DNA from 2 places in the Paenibacillus sp. MMO-58 genome. Region 1 is predicted to be linked to the other one. Evidence: riboswitches for the same ligand, from Rfam matches in the RefSeq annotation. Region 1 holds a riboswitch; the other holds the start of a gene.
The links. Region 1 has a riboswitch for cobalamin ahead of WFJ73_RS05510 (S-layer homology domain-containing protein). Riboswitches for the same ligand answer to the same signal wherever they lie in the genome.
Positions count from the first base shown of each region.

Region 2: another riboswitch for cobalamin. It lies ahead of WFJ73_RS06055 (ABC transporter substrate-binding protein); the one in region 1 lies ahead of WFJ73_RS05510 (S-layer homology domain-containing protein).

Region 1 covers NZ_JBBCVY010000001.1:1,191,691-1,199,237, forward strand. The annotation lists gene WFJ73_RS05495 (cell wall hydrolase) at 115-726, shown strand; gene rpiA (ribose-5-phosphate isomerase RpiA) at 946-1,620, shown strand; gene WFJ73_RS05505 (metallophosphoesterase family protein) at 1,653-2,405, shown strand; cobalamin riboswitch at 2,487-2,666, shown strand; gene WFJ73_RS05510 (S-layer homology domain-containing protein) at 2,838-7,370, shown strand; gene WFJ73_RS05515 (DUF4430 domain-containing protein) at 7,440-7,547, shown strand, end outside.
Region 2 covers NZ_JBBCVY010000002.1:65,735-73,281, reverse strand. The annotation lists gene WFJ73_RS06075 (YbjQ family protein) at 80-391, shown strand; gene WFJ73_RS06070 (DnaJ family domain-containing protein) at 498-878, shown strand; gene WFJ73_RS06065 (rhodanese-like domain-containing protein) at 880-1,188, shown strand; gene WFJ73_RS06060 (heavy metal translocating P-type ATPase) at 1,334-3,568, shown strand; cobalamin riboswitch at 3,601-3,815, shown strand; gene WFJ73_RS06055 (ABC transporter substrate-binding protein) at 3,987-4,970, shown strand; gene WFJ73_RS06050 (FecCD family ABC transporter permease) at 4,971-6,005, shown strand; gene WFJ73_RS06045 (heme ABC transporter ATP-binding protein) at 6,005-6,811, shown strand; gene cobT (nicotinate-nucleotide--dimethylbenzimidazole phosphoribosyltransferase) at 6,838-7,547, shown strand, end outside.

The sequences.
Region 1 (7,547 bases):
ACAACAAAATTTTTCCAATTAATGATTTATGCAAATATTAATAAAATGAGAGGAGTATTAATATTGATTAATAATCAAATTTATAAATATAGTATTTCCATTATTCTAGCATTTATGATGACGGTTGCCATGCCGCTTCAGGCTGCGAAAGCAGCGGCGCCAGCGACGCTCAGTTATGGCAGCTACGGTCCGGATGTGCCGGATTTGCAGTTCCGTTTGAAGACGTTAGGTTATTTCGATAATACGGCGATTACAACGTTTTACGGAAAAATGACGGAAGAGGCCGTTCGCAAATTCCAAGTGGATTACGGACTTAAGTCGGATGGTGTAGCGGAGGAGAAAACTTGGACCCAGCTGAAGAAGGTTTCCGCTAATCAGAAAGAGCTTGATCTTCTGGCACGTATCGTTTATGCAGAAGCGCGCGGAGAGTCCTTCAAGGGCCAGGTTGCCGTTGCGGCGGTTGTATTAAATCGTCTTGATGCTGACGGCTTCCCGAAAACCATTAAAGGCGTAATCGAACAATCCGGCGCATTTACGGCGGTTGATGACGGCCAATATAATTTGAAGCCGGATTCTACAGCCTACAAAGCTGCGCTAGATGCGCTTGGCGGCAACGATCCGTCGCAAGGCGCGTTGTATTATTTTAATCCGAAGACGGCTACATCGAAGTGGATCTGGTCCCGCAAGCAAATCGTTCAAATCGGCAATCATATCTTCGCGGTATAAGATCCAATACGAAGGGCTGTGTACAAAGCTTGCCCGATATCGGCACGGTTTATTTAAAGAAATAAAAGTTATAGGCACATTCCCTACTCGGATCGAGCGGGAATGTGCCTTTTATTTTATAAAGAATATAAACCTGCCCTATATTTCCTAACATTCATTGCTTTGTTATACTAATTATTAAATCCTTTGCACAAATTCTAAATAAAATAAGGTGATCTCATGGAATCGAAACGTATTGCAGCAGAAAAAGCAGTTGAACTCGTCAAGGACGGGATGAAAGTAGGACTTGGTACCGGCTCTACCGCGTACTGGGCGATTCAAGCGATTGGCCGTCGGGTGAAGGAAGAAGGGCTAACCATTCAAGCAGTCGCAACTTCGGTTCAATCCGAGCAGCTGGCGAAAGAACTTGGCATTCCGATGATGCCGTTTGCCGATGTGGACGTGCTTGATCTGACAATTGACGGGGCGGATGAAGTGGATCCTGCCCTTCACTTAATTAAGGGTGGCGGCGGAGCTCTGCTTCGCGAGAAGATTGTAGCGGCTGCAAGCAAGCAGCTGATTATTATCGTGGACGAGAGCAAGGACGTGAAGCAGCTTGGCAAGTTCCCGCTGCCTGTCGAGATTGTTCCGTTTGCTTTCGAACTGACGGTGAAGAAGCTTCGCAAGCTGGGCTGCGAGCCGAAGCTCCGCAAGAAAGGTGAAGAGCTGTATGTGACCGATAACGGCAACTATATTGCGGATTGCGAGTTTGGCGCCATTACGGATCCGGAAGCGCTTCATGATGACCTGAACCGGATTCCCGGCGTTGTGGACAACGGATTGTTTATCCATATGGCAAGTCTAGTTATTGTGGGCTCCGCAGACGGTTCGATCCGGAGTATCCCAAAGGAATAAACCAGCCTAACAAGCAGGAAGGGTGGAGAAGCATGAATAAGAGGTTTGCGTTAATAACGGATACCCATGGCAATATGCCAGCGTTAAAAGCGGCCCTTCATGAGATCGACACTTTGCACGAGATTGACTCCATCTATTGCTTGGGAGATATAATCGGAATCGGGCCGGATACGAATGAAGTGCTTCATACGCTTTTCTCCAGGGATGATGTATCCTATGTGTCCGGTAATCATGATGAAGCCGTGCTCGCGATTATCAAGGGTGAACCTTATCCGGAAAGCCATTTCCATTCGGAACGGCATCATAAGTGGATAGCGGATAGAATGGACAAGTCGTTTGTCCCGCTGCTGGAACGAATGCCTCGTATGATCCGGACTGAAGCGCACGGCAAAAGCATGCTTTTTACCCATTATCATATTGCGCGGGACAAGTTTAACGATCCGATAAGCAAAGATCCGTTTAGCCCAATTGTTGAGCCAAGCCTGTCCAATCTGGAAAAGCTGTTCGACGGTTACGAAGACGCATTGATCGGTTTTGGCCATCATCATCCGGTTCATTATTTCCGCAGCGACAGACAAGCGTTTCTTAATCCCGGTTCCCTTGGCTGCAACAATAAGTCTACTGCCAGGTACGCGATCGTTACGGTGAGCGAGCAGGGTTTTGAGGTACAGCTGCAGGAGGCGGAATATGATAATTCGGCATTCCTTGCTTCCTACGAAAGGCTGGATGTACCCGACCGGGAGTTTATTTTGCGAGTCTTTCACGGAGATCAGCTGAGAGAATAGGCCTATAGAATTGAAAAATTTAGCATGACAAAACGAAAAATATTCGTTATGATGAGCAAGCAAATTGAATACGAGATAAGTATCAGGTGCCAATGATACCTTCCGCCAGTTAGGGCGATGGTATTGGATTGGTTAAAAGGGAAGTTGGGTGAGAATCCCACGCGGTCCCGCCGCTGTAAGAGACGAGTCTATGCGCATATCCACTGGGCAACCGGGAAGGGTGCATAGGCATTGACGCTCGAGCCAGAATACCTGCCTGATTCTTTTTACACCACAATTCTACGAGCGATAGGAGGGTGTTCATTATGCATGCTTACTTTGACATGTCTACTTGACCAAGCCCTTCAACTTTTACGAGTTGGAGGGTTTTTTGCTGTGCGGATGGGTAGTTGTGCCCGAGAGAATGAAAGAGTTATAGAAAGGGAGCTTGTAATGAAAAAGAATAAATGGTTAGTATGGCTGCTTGTTGTAGCAGTAACGTTATCCGTTACTGTAACGCCAGTCCGTGTGTCTTATGCCGACCCCGCAGATACGCCGGAAGGTTACGTCACGCTGGATGTGGAGAAGTTTACGCTTGGCCAGGGCTATATTAAAGAGCCCGTAAAAGTGCCTTTTTATGAAGGGGACAATGGGGCTGCCTTGGTCGACCGTCTTCTTGGGGAAGAGAACTACAAGCATTCGGGATCGATCGATAGCGCTTTTTATTTATCCAAAGTAAAAGATAACGATTCCAGGCCGGTTGAGCTTCCAGCCTACCTAACAAAGATGATGGAAGACAATCATGCGGTGTTTGGCGGCAAAGTGGATGAGAATTGGCTTGGTGAGTTTGACTACACCAATATGTCCGGTTGGATGTATGCCGTAAATAATGCGTTCCCTCCCGTTGGCTTTTCCAATTATGAGCCGCAAAACGGCGATGTCATCCGTGTTCAATTCACCGTATACGGATACGGAACGGACCTTGGCAGCGAGTGGGGAGATATCCGGCTCGCGAACAAGGATGGATTAACGGAAGCCATTGCTGAAATCAACAGCTCACCTGACAAACAGGAATTGCTGAATGATGTGAAGATTGGTCCAGCGTACGAACATGCATATGCTACATTACAAAATATTGAAAGTACGCAAGAGGAAGTTAATTCGGCTTTGACAGAGCTGGCAGGAGCTCAGGATACGACTCCTCCTTCCATCACGGTTAACGGATTTGTTAACAATCAGGTCGTAACGGCACAACAGCTTCCGTTCTCGGTATCGGTTACGGATAACGTTCAGCAGACAATCGACCCTGAAGTGAAGCTGAACGGAAATCTGCTGCAACCATCAAACGGACAGTATACAGCTGATTTAGTATCTGGCTTGAATACGCTTGTCATCAATGCGGCAGATGGTGCCGGTAACCAGGCAACGCAGACCTATACGGTTACATACAAGGCAAATGCTGCAGGTACAATCGATCAATACGTCGACCGCAATCTGGCTTATCTATTATCAACGGTAAGCAATCCCGTCTTCGGAACGTTAAACGGCGAGTGGTCAGTCCTTACCTTGGCACGCGGCAACTACCAAGTGCCGGATGGCTACTATGATACTTATTACAACAAGGTCGTAGCGGCTGTTCAAGATAAACAAAACGTTCTAGATCCAAATAAATATACCGAGCACTCCAGAGTTATCCTGGCGCTGACGTCGATTGGCAAAGATGTAACGAATGTCGGCGGATATAATCAGCTCGAGAAGCTGGCAGATTTCAATAAAGTTATTGCCCAAGGCATTAACGGACCTACCTTTGCCTTGCTGGCACTGGACAGCCACAAATACGATATTCCTGTCGTAGCGGGCGTAGCGGTTCAATCCACAAGAGCCAATCTTATTCAATACATGGTTGATAAGGAGGTTAAGAAAGGCACCGAAAATGCAGGCGGATGGGGCTTTGGCAGCTTTGTTGATGTGGACTTGACGGCTATGACGCTTCAAGCTTTGGCTCCTTATTACAACTGCAACCCTGATGTCAAATCAGCTGCCGACCGTGCAGTCACTTGGTTGTCCAAGTCACAGAGCAGCAATGACGGCGGTTATTCTTCGAGCGAGAGCATCGCGCAGGTCATTGTTGCTCTTAGCGCATTAGGGATCGATTCCAACTCGGATCCCCGTTTTGTAAAGAACGGCCATTCCTTGATTGATGCGTTCTTACTCTATGCTTTGCCTGATGGCGGTTTCCGTCATACCAAGACGGGCGGCGTCAACGGATTGGCGACCGATCAAGGTACGTATGCACTTGTAGCTTATGACCGCTACTTGAAACAGAAGAAATCTCTTTATGATATGACGGATGTCACGCTTTCCACTGAACAACAACCGGCGAATCCCGGTGATTTGACACTTCCGTCAGGCAATACACCGCAAGTAGCGGTTCCGGATGATTCGGCAGATTACCGAATACCGGTTACGGCAGCAGACAGCGGCAAACAAATCGGCATTTCGATTCCTGCTGGCAAAGCATCGGATGTAAAGCTTAGTCTTCCGCTTACCACTGCGCTGCCGCAGATTGAAGCGGTAAAAGGAAATAATTCGATCCTGATTCCGCAAGGCACGCAAGTGACATCCGGAGACTCAGCAGGCATTCATTTGCTTACTGCCTTAAATACTTCCGATTCCGTCTTGCAAAACCAGATTAAGAACATTGTTGCAAGCGGCAAAAAAATGGATCAGGTTGCAGTTGCCTTCTCGATGGGTGGGAGCGCACGCGTGCAATTCAATCAGTTCGTTACCTTGACGCTTAAAGGGATGGGCGGCAAAAGCGTTGCTTATATCGAGGGCGGCGTTGCCACTTCGATTACGAAATACACCAGCGATGCGCTTGGCCTTGCAAGCGGCAAGAACGAATACACGTACGACAACGGCTCTGATCTGATTATCAAGACGAATCATTTTACGGATTATGTAGCTTTCGCTGAGAGCACAATTGTTGTAGATGGAGGAGGAAGCAATCCGCCGCCGACGGCTACGAAATACGTAACCTTATCCGTTGACAAATTGACGATTAATAAAGGTTATACCGTTGCAAACACAAAGATCGAACTTCGTGAGGGAGATACCGCGTGGAGTTTGCTTAAACGTGTTCTCGACAGCAAAGGTTTGACTTACGAATACGTCTTTACTCCGAAATACAACAGTGCTTATGTTCAGTCCATAGCAGGTGACGGTGAATTTGACCATGGCAGCGGAAGCGGTTGGATGTACAACGTCAATGGCGTTTACCCGAACTATGGCGCAAGCCTTTATGAACTTAAAGACGGGGATAAGCTTCAATGGCGTTACACAACCAATCTAGGTATCGACCTTGGCGTGGATCCGGATGATTGGGAAGCGCCTGGCGAGAATGGCAACAACGGAGATGATGAAGGCGAAGATACAGGAGCGGGCGGTTCTGGCAGTACAGGCACGCCCCCGGCTTCTAATGGTTTGGAAAAGCTTTATTCCGATGCTTCCCAAATCTCGTCTTGGGCAAAGCAAGCGATTGAGCAGGCATCCGAAAAAGGCTTTGTGCAAGGCAGCGGCGGTAAGTTCCATCCGCAAGATTCGGTTACAAGAGCAGAGTTTGCGAAAATGCTCGTATCTATTCTGGGTCTGCCAACGACCGCGCCTGCGGCCGGTTTTACGGATGTAACCTCGAAAGACTGGTTCGCGCCGTATGTCAATGCGGTTGCCCAAGCCGGTTATATGAACGGCTATCAGCAGCACTTTGATCCAAACGCAAGCATAACGCGCGAAGAAATGGCCGTGACGATTGTCCGGGCACTTGGCATGAAGGCGGCACAACCGCAAACCGCGATCAAAGATTTGCAGGCTGCATCGGTATGGGCACAGTCTGATATCGCAACCATTGCAGAAGCAGGCTTAATGACTGGATCGTCCGGCAAATTTGATCCGCAAGCCAAGGTTACCCGCGAGATGGCAGCCGTTGTGGCGATGCGTTCTTACGATTATAAAAAGGCAGGCAACGCTGGCAGCAGTCCGGTTGACGCAAAGCAGTTGGAAGTTCAGGGTCACATTAAGACAACGGCTGCTTTCCTGCAAAAGACCGTAACCGATCCGGTGATTGCGAGCATAGGCGGAGAATGGACGGTTCTGGGGCTGGCGCGTTCCGGCATGCCCGTACCTGATTCCTATTACGCCAACTATTTTTCCAACGTTGAGCAGGCGGTAAAAGAAAAAGGAGGCAAACTTCACTCGGTGAAGTACACGGAATACGATCGCGTCATTCTGGCTTTAACGGCCATCGGAAAAGACATTCATCATGTAGCCGGCTATGATCTGGCAAAACCTTTGGCGGACTACGAGACCGTAATTAAGCAGGGAATTAATGGACCAATCTTTGCCCTGATTGCACTGGACAGCAAAGGCTACTCGATTCCAGCAGACTCCAGTGTGAAAACACAGACTACCAAAGAGCTCCTAACAGATTTTATTCTTAACCGAGAGATTGCAGGAGGAGGCTGGGCACTTGGCGAGAAGCCGACTGAAGCGGATCCGGATATTACGGCAATGGTGCTGCAGGCCTTTGCGCCATATTATAACGCTAATCCAACCGTGAAGGCGGCCGTTGACCGCGGCATAACATGGCTTTCCAAAGCACAACAAGCCGATGGCGGTTACGTTAGCGGCGGGGCGATTAACTCGGAGAGCTCGGCACAAGTCGTTGTCGCATTGACCGCGCTTGGCATTGATCCGCAAACCGATTCCCGATTTGTGAAAAACGGCCATAGCGTACTGGACGCATTACTTGGCTACTCGGCAACGGGCGGCGGATTTTATCATGTGAAATCCGGCGGTACCGGTAATGGCGGAGCCCAGCCTGGCGAAGTGGATCTGATGGCAACGGATCAGGCATTTTATGCGCTGGTCGCTTACGACCGGTTCAAAAGCGGAGATACCCGTCTCTATGACATGACAGACGTGAAATAAGCTTGGCCTCAGCAAGGGCATTCGTATGCCCTTGCTTCGTTATTTCTTCATAAAGAGGTGGGAATTAGAGTGTACAAGAAAAAATGGCTGTCCGCGCTGCTCATCATCGGTGTATTGGCGATTGCCTACTTCTGGGGAGGGAATTACGCAAAGAATCCATCCTCGGAGAGCGCGTCG
Region 2 (7,547 bases), on a different contig from region 1:
AGTACTGAATGAAACGTTTTTTCGCACGCAACGTATTCCTCTTATTATCGGCTTAACTATTATCGGGAGGGGTCATTTTATGTTAGTAACAACAACCGCAGCGATTGAAGGACGTCCGATTATCGAATATTCCGGCATTGTAACCGGCGAAGCGATTATGGGGGCCAACGTTGTCCGCGACTTTTTCGCATCCATTACGGATATTGTGGGAGGACGTTCAGGGGCTTACGAGAGCAAGCTGAAGGAAGCAAGGGATGTTGCGTTTGAAGAAATGAAAAACCAGGCTTTCCGCATGGGAGCAAATGCGATCGTTGGCATTGATATCGACTACGAGGTCGTGCGCGACGGTATGCTGATGGTGGCCGTCAGCGGCACGGCTGTTCGTATCTGATAGAAGGTTGGGAAAGAAGCTTCTCATTGCCGGGAGGCTTCTTTTTCGTTACAATGCTTAAAGAAAGCGCTAGGGATGGCGGGCAATGACAGGAGGCGGGCAAGGCATGGATTTTATGTCCTCGTTAGTAGAGCAGCGGATTAAGGAATCCATGGCGAAAGGCGAGTTTGACGACCTGAAAGGGAAAGGCAAACCGCTGGAACTGGAGGATAACTCCCATGTACCGGAGGAGCTCCGGGTTGCCTACAAGCTTCTTAGCAACGCCGGAATGATTCCGGAAGAGATGGTTGTGAAGAAGGAAATCGTCAGCCTCCGCGACATGATCCGCCTATGCCGGAATCCGGATGAACAAGCCGTTCTCAAGAAGAAGCTGACGGAGAAAGAGCTGAGGTTCAAGATGCTCATGGAAGCGCGCGGACTCCGGCAATCGCCGGTTTTTCAGCAATATGAATCGAAGATTCTGAAGAAATACGAAGGAGTGGAATGAAGTGTACCCAGAGATTACGCCAGCCGAAGTTGAAGAGCGCCTGAAAAACGGCGAGAAGCTGAATCTGATTGACGTGCGCGAAGATGACGAGTGGGAAGCAGGACATATCGCGGAAGCGGTCAGCGTTCCTCTCTCGCAATTCGGCGAGCGCTACGAAGAGCTGCCGAAGGACCAGGCTCTGATCATGGTTTGCCGCAGCGGCGGACGCAGCGGAAGAGCTTGCGATTTCCTTCATGCCCAAGGCTATAACGTAACCAACATGACCGGAGGCATGCTCGCCTGGAATGGCGATGTCGCATACGGCAAATAAAAGGTAAAGCGTGCTTGTTAGGCGGCAATGGCCCCCTCAAGCACGCTTTTTTAATTCTACATCCCCCATTCGAATCATATAGATTAACGCAGGAGCTTGTTCAATTACGGCGGTAGAATGGACAAGCGGAAGGCGGGTGAGCTGTATGGACGAGAAGGGAATTACGATCGATTTATCCGTGCAAGGAATGAGCTGCACCGCTTGCGCGGCCAGAATAGAGAAGAATGTCGGAAAAATGCCAGGCGTTGAAGCCGTAGCGGTCAGCTATTCGGCACGTACGGCCTGGGTGCAATATAAGCCTGGAATGATTGAGCCGTCAGCCATCATGCAGCAGATCGCCAAGCTGGGCTTCAAAGCTGATCTGCCCGAAAATGCGAAGGAAGGCTTCGAGAAGGAACGAAGCCGGCTGCGGCTGAGATTGATCATCTCCATGATTCTAACTGCGCCTCTGCTCTCGGCGATGGTACAGCATCTGGCTCCGTTTGCCCGGATTGAGCTTCCCGAGCTTCTGACCAATCCGTGGCTCCAGCTGGTTCTTGCGACCGTTATCCAGTTCGTCATAGGTCTGCCGTTCTATATCGGGGCCTATCACGCCATCCGGTCGCGGGCGACCAATATGGATGTCTTGGTGGCAACCGGAACCTCGGCTGCTTATTTGTACAGTCATTTTCTCGTATTTAATGCGGATCGGACCGCTTTGTACGCCCACGAGGTTCCTCTGTATTTCGAGACATCCGCAGTCGTCATAACGGCCGTGCTGCTTGGCAAGTTTATTGAAGCCTCCGTTACTTCGCGCGCGCAGCAGGATGCCTCGGGATACAGCAAGCTGCTGAATACGGTAGTAAAAGTGGAGCGGGCCGGCGTAGAAATGGAAATCAAGACGGAGTTTGTCCGGGAGAACGATTACGTACTTGTGCCTGCCGGACAGATTATTCCCGTTGACGGCGTTATTGCAACCGGAGAATCGGAAATTAACGAGTCCTTGTTGACGGGCGAGAGCGTTCCGCTTGCCAAGCGCCCCGGCGACCAAGTATGGGCAGGGACTCGGAATGAAAGCAGCAGCCTCCGTATCCGTACAACCGCTGCCGGTTACGCCACCATGCTGAGCCGGATTGTTGATCTCGTCAGGCAGGCGCAACGTTCGAAGTCGCTGATTCAGCGGCAGGTCGATGCGGTATCGGCTTGGTTTGTACCGGCGATGCTGCTTCTCTCGTTAGGTACGTTTGTGATTTGGGTTTCGGCTGTTGAACCGGGCAATTGGACGACGGCCTTCCGTTGTGCCGTCGCGGTTGTATTGGCGGCTTGCCCATGCGCTCTCGGACTCGCAACTCCGATTTCCCTTGTCGTAGCCTCGGGGCGGCTCGCCAAAAGAGGGATTGTGGTAAAGGAAGCGGGTGCGCTTGAACGGCTGGCGCAGCTTAACATGCTTGTGCTTGATAAAACGGGAACGTTAACGGAAGGAAAACCGAAGATCGGCAGCATGCACGTTACGCAGGGGAGCAAGCAGGGACTCTTGAGGCTTGCAGCCGCCGTGGAAGCCAATTCGACTCATCCGCTAGCCGTCGCCATTCGGGCGGAGGCCGTGCAGACCGGCCTGGTTCCTCCTGCCGCAACCGATTTCTCCTATACGACAGGCAAAGGGGTAGAAGCATCGGTAGAGCAGAGGAGAATAGGAATCGGCAATGCCGGGTTTGCCGCACTGAAAAAGTGGGGCATCGGCAGTCCAACTATTCAAAGATTCGCGGAAGAACGCCAGAAGCTTGGGGAAACGGTGCTGTACGTAGCGGATAATAATCGAGTAATTGGAGCTATATCCTTCATCGATGCGGTAAAGGCTTTTGCCAAACCGGCCGTAACGCAGCTTCGGAAAGCAGGAGTAACCGTGGTTCTGGCAACGGGAGATCATCCTGCGCCTGCTTTGAGCGCGGCCCAAACGGCGGGGATCGATCCTTCAAAGGTCTATGCCAATATGCTGCCCGAAGATAAATTGGAGCTGGTGGACCGCCTGAAGGAGCAGGACTACAAGGTCGGAATGGCCGGGGACGGCTGGAATGACGCTCCGGCACTAGCCGCGGCGGATGTAGGCCTCGCGATGGGAGACGGTACGGATGCGGCATTAACAGCCGGTCACATTACGCTTCTCCAGCCCCGGATGACCGCTATTCCGGAGGCTTTGCTGATCAGCCGTCTAACGGTGCGCAATGTTCGGCAGAATCTGACTTTCGCTTTCATCTATAACGCGCTTATCATTCCGTTTGCCGCTTGCGGCATGCTTCAGCCGTGGATGGCAGGTACGGCAATGGCCTTCAGTTCGGTATCGGTGGTGGGTAACGCGATCAGGCTTGGAGCAAGATTAAGAAGAGCTGCTGGACAATTCTAGAATATGGGTGGTATAGTTACGTTGGTCGAAAACGAATAAATCATGGAACAGGTGCTGCAGGAGCCGACAGGCTTTTGCAAGCTTAATAGGGAAGTCCGGTTAAAATCCGGCACGGACCCGCCACTGTAAGAAGCGGTCTAATTTTATTTAGACCCGTGTGCCAGCTTACGTCACTGAATGCAAAATTCGGGAAGACGCTGGCGCTACTGCTTCAAGTCAGGAGACCTGCCTGTTCGCATAACGCTATACCTACGCGGAATTAGGGAAGTGTTGGAATGAAGGAAACCGTCTTTTTTTGCGCGCAAGCAAAAAGGACTTCCGGCATTTCCGGCACCTTTGCCGGGAATGCCTTTTTTTGTTTTCGATTCAAGATAAATAGAAGGGGTGCTTGGAAACTATGGTTGGGAGAAACAAAAGATTGTCGAAATTAATGCTGGCAATGTTGATGACCGCAATTCTGGTCTTTATGGCGGCATGCGGCGCTAACAAAGCGAACACGAACGATGCGGGGAATACGGGGAATGCCAACGCGTCGGCATCGCCGGTTCAAAGCGAGCAGCCAGCCGAAAGCCCGGCAGTGGAGACGGTATATCCGTTTAAGGTGACGGATGCTACGGGAACGGAATTGACGTTTGAGAAAGCACCAACGAAGGTCGTATCTCTCGCGCCAAGCGAGACGGAAGTTCTTTATGCGGTCGGCGCAGGCGAAGAAGTTGCCGGCGTTGACAGCTACAGCAATTATCCGGAGGAAGCGGCGTCCAAGCCTAAAGTAGGCGACATGACGACCAATATCGAAGCAGTCGCGGCTCTTAATCCCGATCTTGTAGTGGCTTCCTCTTCGATGAATACCGATGCGGTCGAGCAGCTTCGCAAGCTGAACATTACGGTTCTTGCCACGGACCCGAAAACTTACGATGAAACAATTGCCAAAATCGAGACAATCGGTAAAATAATGAATAAGAACACGGAAGCTGCGCAAGTTGCAACGCATATGCGCGATGTGAAGCAGCAGGTGACGGATGCCGTGAAGGACGCTCCGAAAAAGCTGGTTTACCTGGAATTCTCGCCAGGCTGGACGGTAGGTTCCGGCACGTTCCTGGATGAACTGCTTACGATTGCCGGCGGTACGAACGTGGGCGCTTCGCAAGCAGGCTGGTATGAAGTTAGCGCGGAAGAAGTCGTGAAGCAAAACCCTGAAATTATCCTTTATCCTGATCTGGGAGAGGATCCGAATCCAATCGTTACCGGAATAAACAGCCGTCCAGGCTGGGATGCGATTGATGCGGTGAAGAACAAGCAGATGTTCGAAGTTGGCAATGACGAGACTTCACGCGTAGGTCCGCGTCTTGCGGATGCCCTGCTGCAGGTTGCGAAAGCTCTTCACCCGGATCTTGTGAAGTAGATGAAAAGAAAATTAGCGGTCTATGGAGGAGCAGCTTTGCTCCTTCTTGCTGTTTCTATCGTTCTAAGTTTGTCGATTGGGTCCTCCATGCTCCCGTTTGCCGATGTATGGGGAATCCTCTGGCATCAGCTTCCTTGGACGGATGACGCCGGAAGTCATTGGAGTACCGGAGAGATCGCGATTGTTACGCAGGTCAGATTGTCACGCGTGCTGCTAGGCGTGCTTGTTGGCGCGTGTCTCGGGCTTGCCGGAGCGGGCTTTCAAGGCGTGCTCCGCAATCCGCTTGCCGATCCGTATACGTTAGGGGTATCATCCGGCAGCTCGGTAGGGGCGGCTTTTCTTATTTTGTTTGGTTATCAAGCCGTGCTGGGCGAATGGACGATTCCGGTTGTTGCTTTTATGACGGGAACGCTGACGCTGCTCGGCGTCTTTTTCCTGGCGCGCAGCAGAGGCGTCATGCAGATTGAGACTTTGATCCTGTCCGGTGTCATCATTCAATCCTTCTTAGGCGCGTTTGTATCGTTTATGGTATCGATGTCTGACGAAGTCATTAACCAGATTCTGTTCTGGCTGATGGGCTCTTTGGCTATGAAAAACTGGGCGGACGTGTATATTGTGCTTCCGTGCCTTGTGATTGGCTTGCCGATTTTATTTGCATACGGACAAGCGCTGAATCTATTTGTGCTTGGCGAGAGGCATGCGGCACATCTGGGAATCCGGGTTGAACGGACAAAGCTGATCGTTCTGATCGGCTCGACGCTGCTTACCGCGGCGGCGGTGTCGGTCAGCGGAGTTATCGGGTTCGTAGGCTTGGTTGTGCCGCATCTCATCCGGTTAATGGTTGGTCCCGATTACCGGCTGCTGATTCCGCTCTCGGCGATTGGCGGAGGGATATTCGTGTTATGGTCCGATACGCTAGCAAGAATAGCCCTTGCCCCGAAAGAAATTCCGCTAGGGGTCGTAACCGCTTTACTAGGCGCGCCATTCTTCGCGTATCTGCTGTACCGGCGCAAAAAAGGACAGGAGGGCTATTAATGATCTCGGTTCAACAAGTGAGCAAGAAAGTTAACGGCCGTTCTGTCCTGGAGAACCTCTCGTTTAAGCTTGAGCCCGGCCGGATTCATGGCATTATCGGGCCAAACGGCGTAGGGAAGTCAACGCTGCTGCAGCTATTATCAGGCGTGACAAAGCCTTCTTCGGGCGATGTCAGCTTATCCGGCGTGAATCTGTCGAATTATTCCCGCAAAGCGCTCGCGAGACGTTTGGCGGTGCTGCAGCAAGGCGGGTTGCCCCCAGCGGGCTTTACCGTCCGTCAAGTGGTTGAGATGGGACGTTTTCCTTATCAGAATTGGTTTGGCGATGAGCGGGAGGATCATTCTGCACTAATCGATTTCACGCTGGATTCGATGGGGCTGACGCCTTTGTCGAACCGGCCTCTTGATCAGCTAAGCGGCGGGGAGCGTCAGCGGGTAGCTCTAGCGAAGGTGGTGGTGCAGGAGCCGGAGGTTATTTTGCTGGATGAGCCAACGACATATCTGGATATCGGTTATCAAGTGCAGCTGCTGGATACCGTACGGCAGTGGCAGCAGGAACGCAATTTGACCGTTGTAGCGGTTCTGCACGATCTGAATTTGGCTTCCCTGTATTGCAATCGGATACTCGTCTTGCATAAGGGCGGAATAGCGGCAACGGGTGCTCCTGCGGAGGTGCTTAGCGTTGACCTGATTCGTGAGGTTTATCAGACGGAGGCATCGATCGTGAAGCATCCTTTAACCGGTACGCCTCAAATTTTATTGCAGCCGAAGCAACAGGATGCCGGCAGATTAATTGAAATGACATAGAGTTGTACATACGGAGAGGAGAAAACATTGTGGCAAATGAATTAGCTGCCGAGTTACAACAGATTATCGAACGAATCAGACCTTTCCAGGAACAGGCTGTAATTGAAGCAAAGGCGCATTCCGATCAGCTGACAAAGCCAACCGGCAGTCTCGGGAAGCTTGAAGAGATTGCTTTTCGCTTAGCCGGGATTTCAGGCAGTCTCTGGCCGGATTTGAGCCGCAAAGCGGTAGTCGTGATGGCTGGAGATCACGGCGTGTGCGAGGAAGGGGTCAGCGCGTATCCGCAAGAAGTGACTCCGCAAATGGTCCTTAATTTCTTAAGCGGCGGAGCGGCGGTAAACGTACTCGCGCGACAGGCGGGAGCCGATGTCTATTGCGTGGATATTGGCGTAAACGCCGAGCTTGAGCATCCGGGGCTGATCAGCCGGAAGGTGGTTCGAGGAACTGCCAATATGGCAAAGCAGCCTGCGATGAGCAGGGAGGAAGCGCTTCGGGCTATTATGGCAGGCGTTCAAGTAGCTAATGAATTAGCTGAAAAAGGCTACCGGCTGTTCGCAACGGGAGAGATGGGAATCGGCAACACGACCCCAAGCGCGGCTCTGACAACCGTATTGACGGGATTAGCGCCCGAATTATCCGTTGGCAGGGGAACCGGCATTAATGATGAAAGCTGGCGGCATAAGATTGAAGTCGTGAAACGCGCTATTGCCGTTAATAAGCCCAATGCCTCGGATCC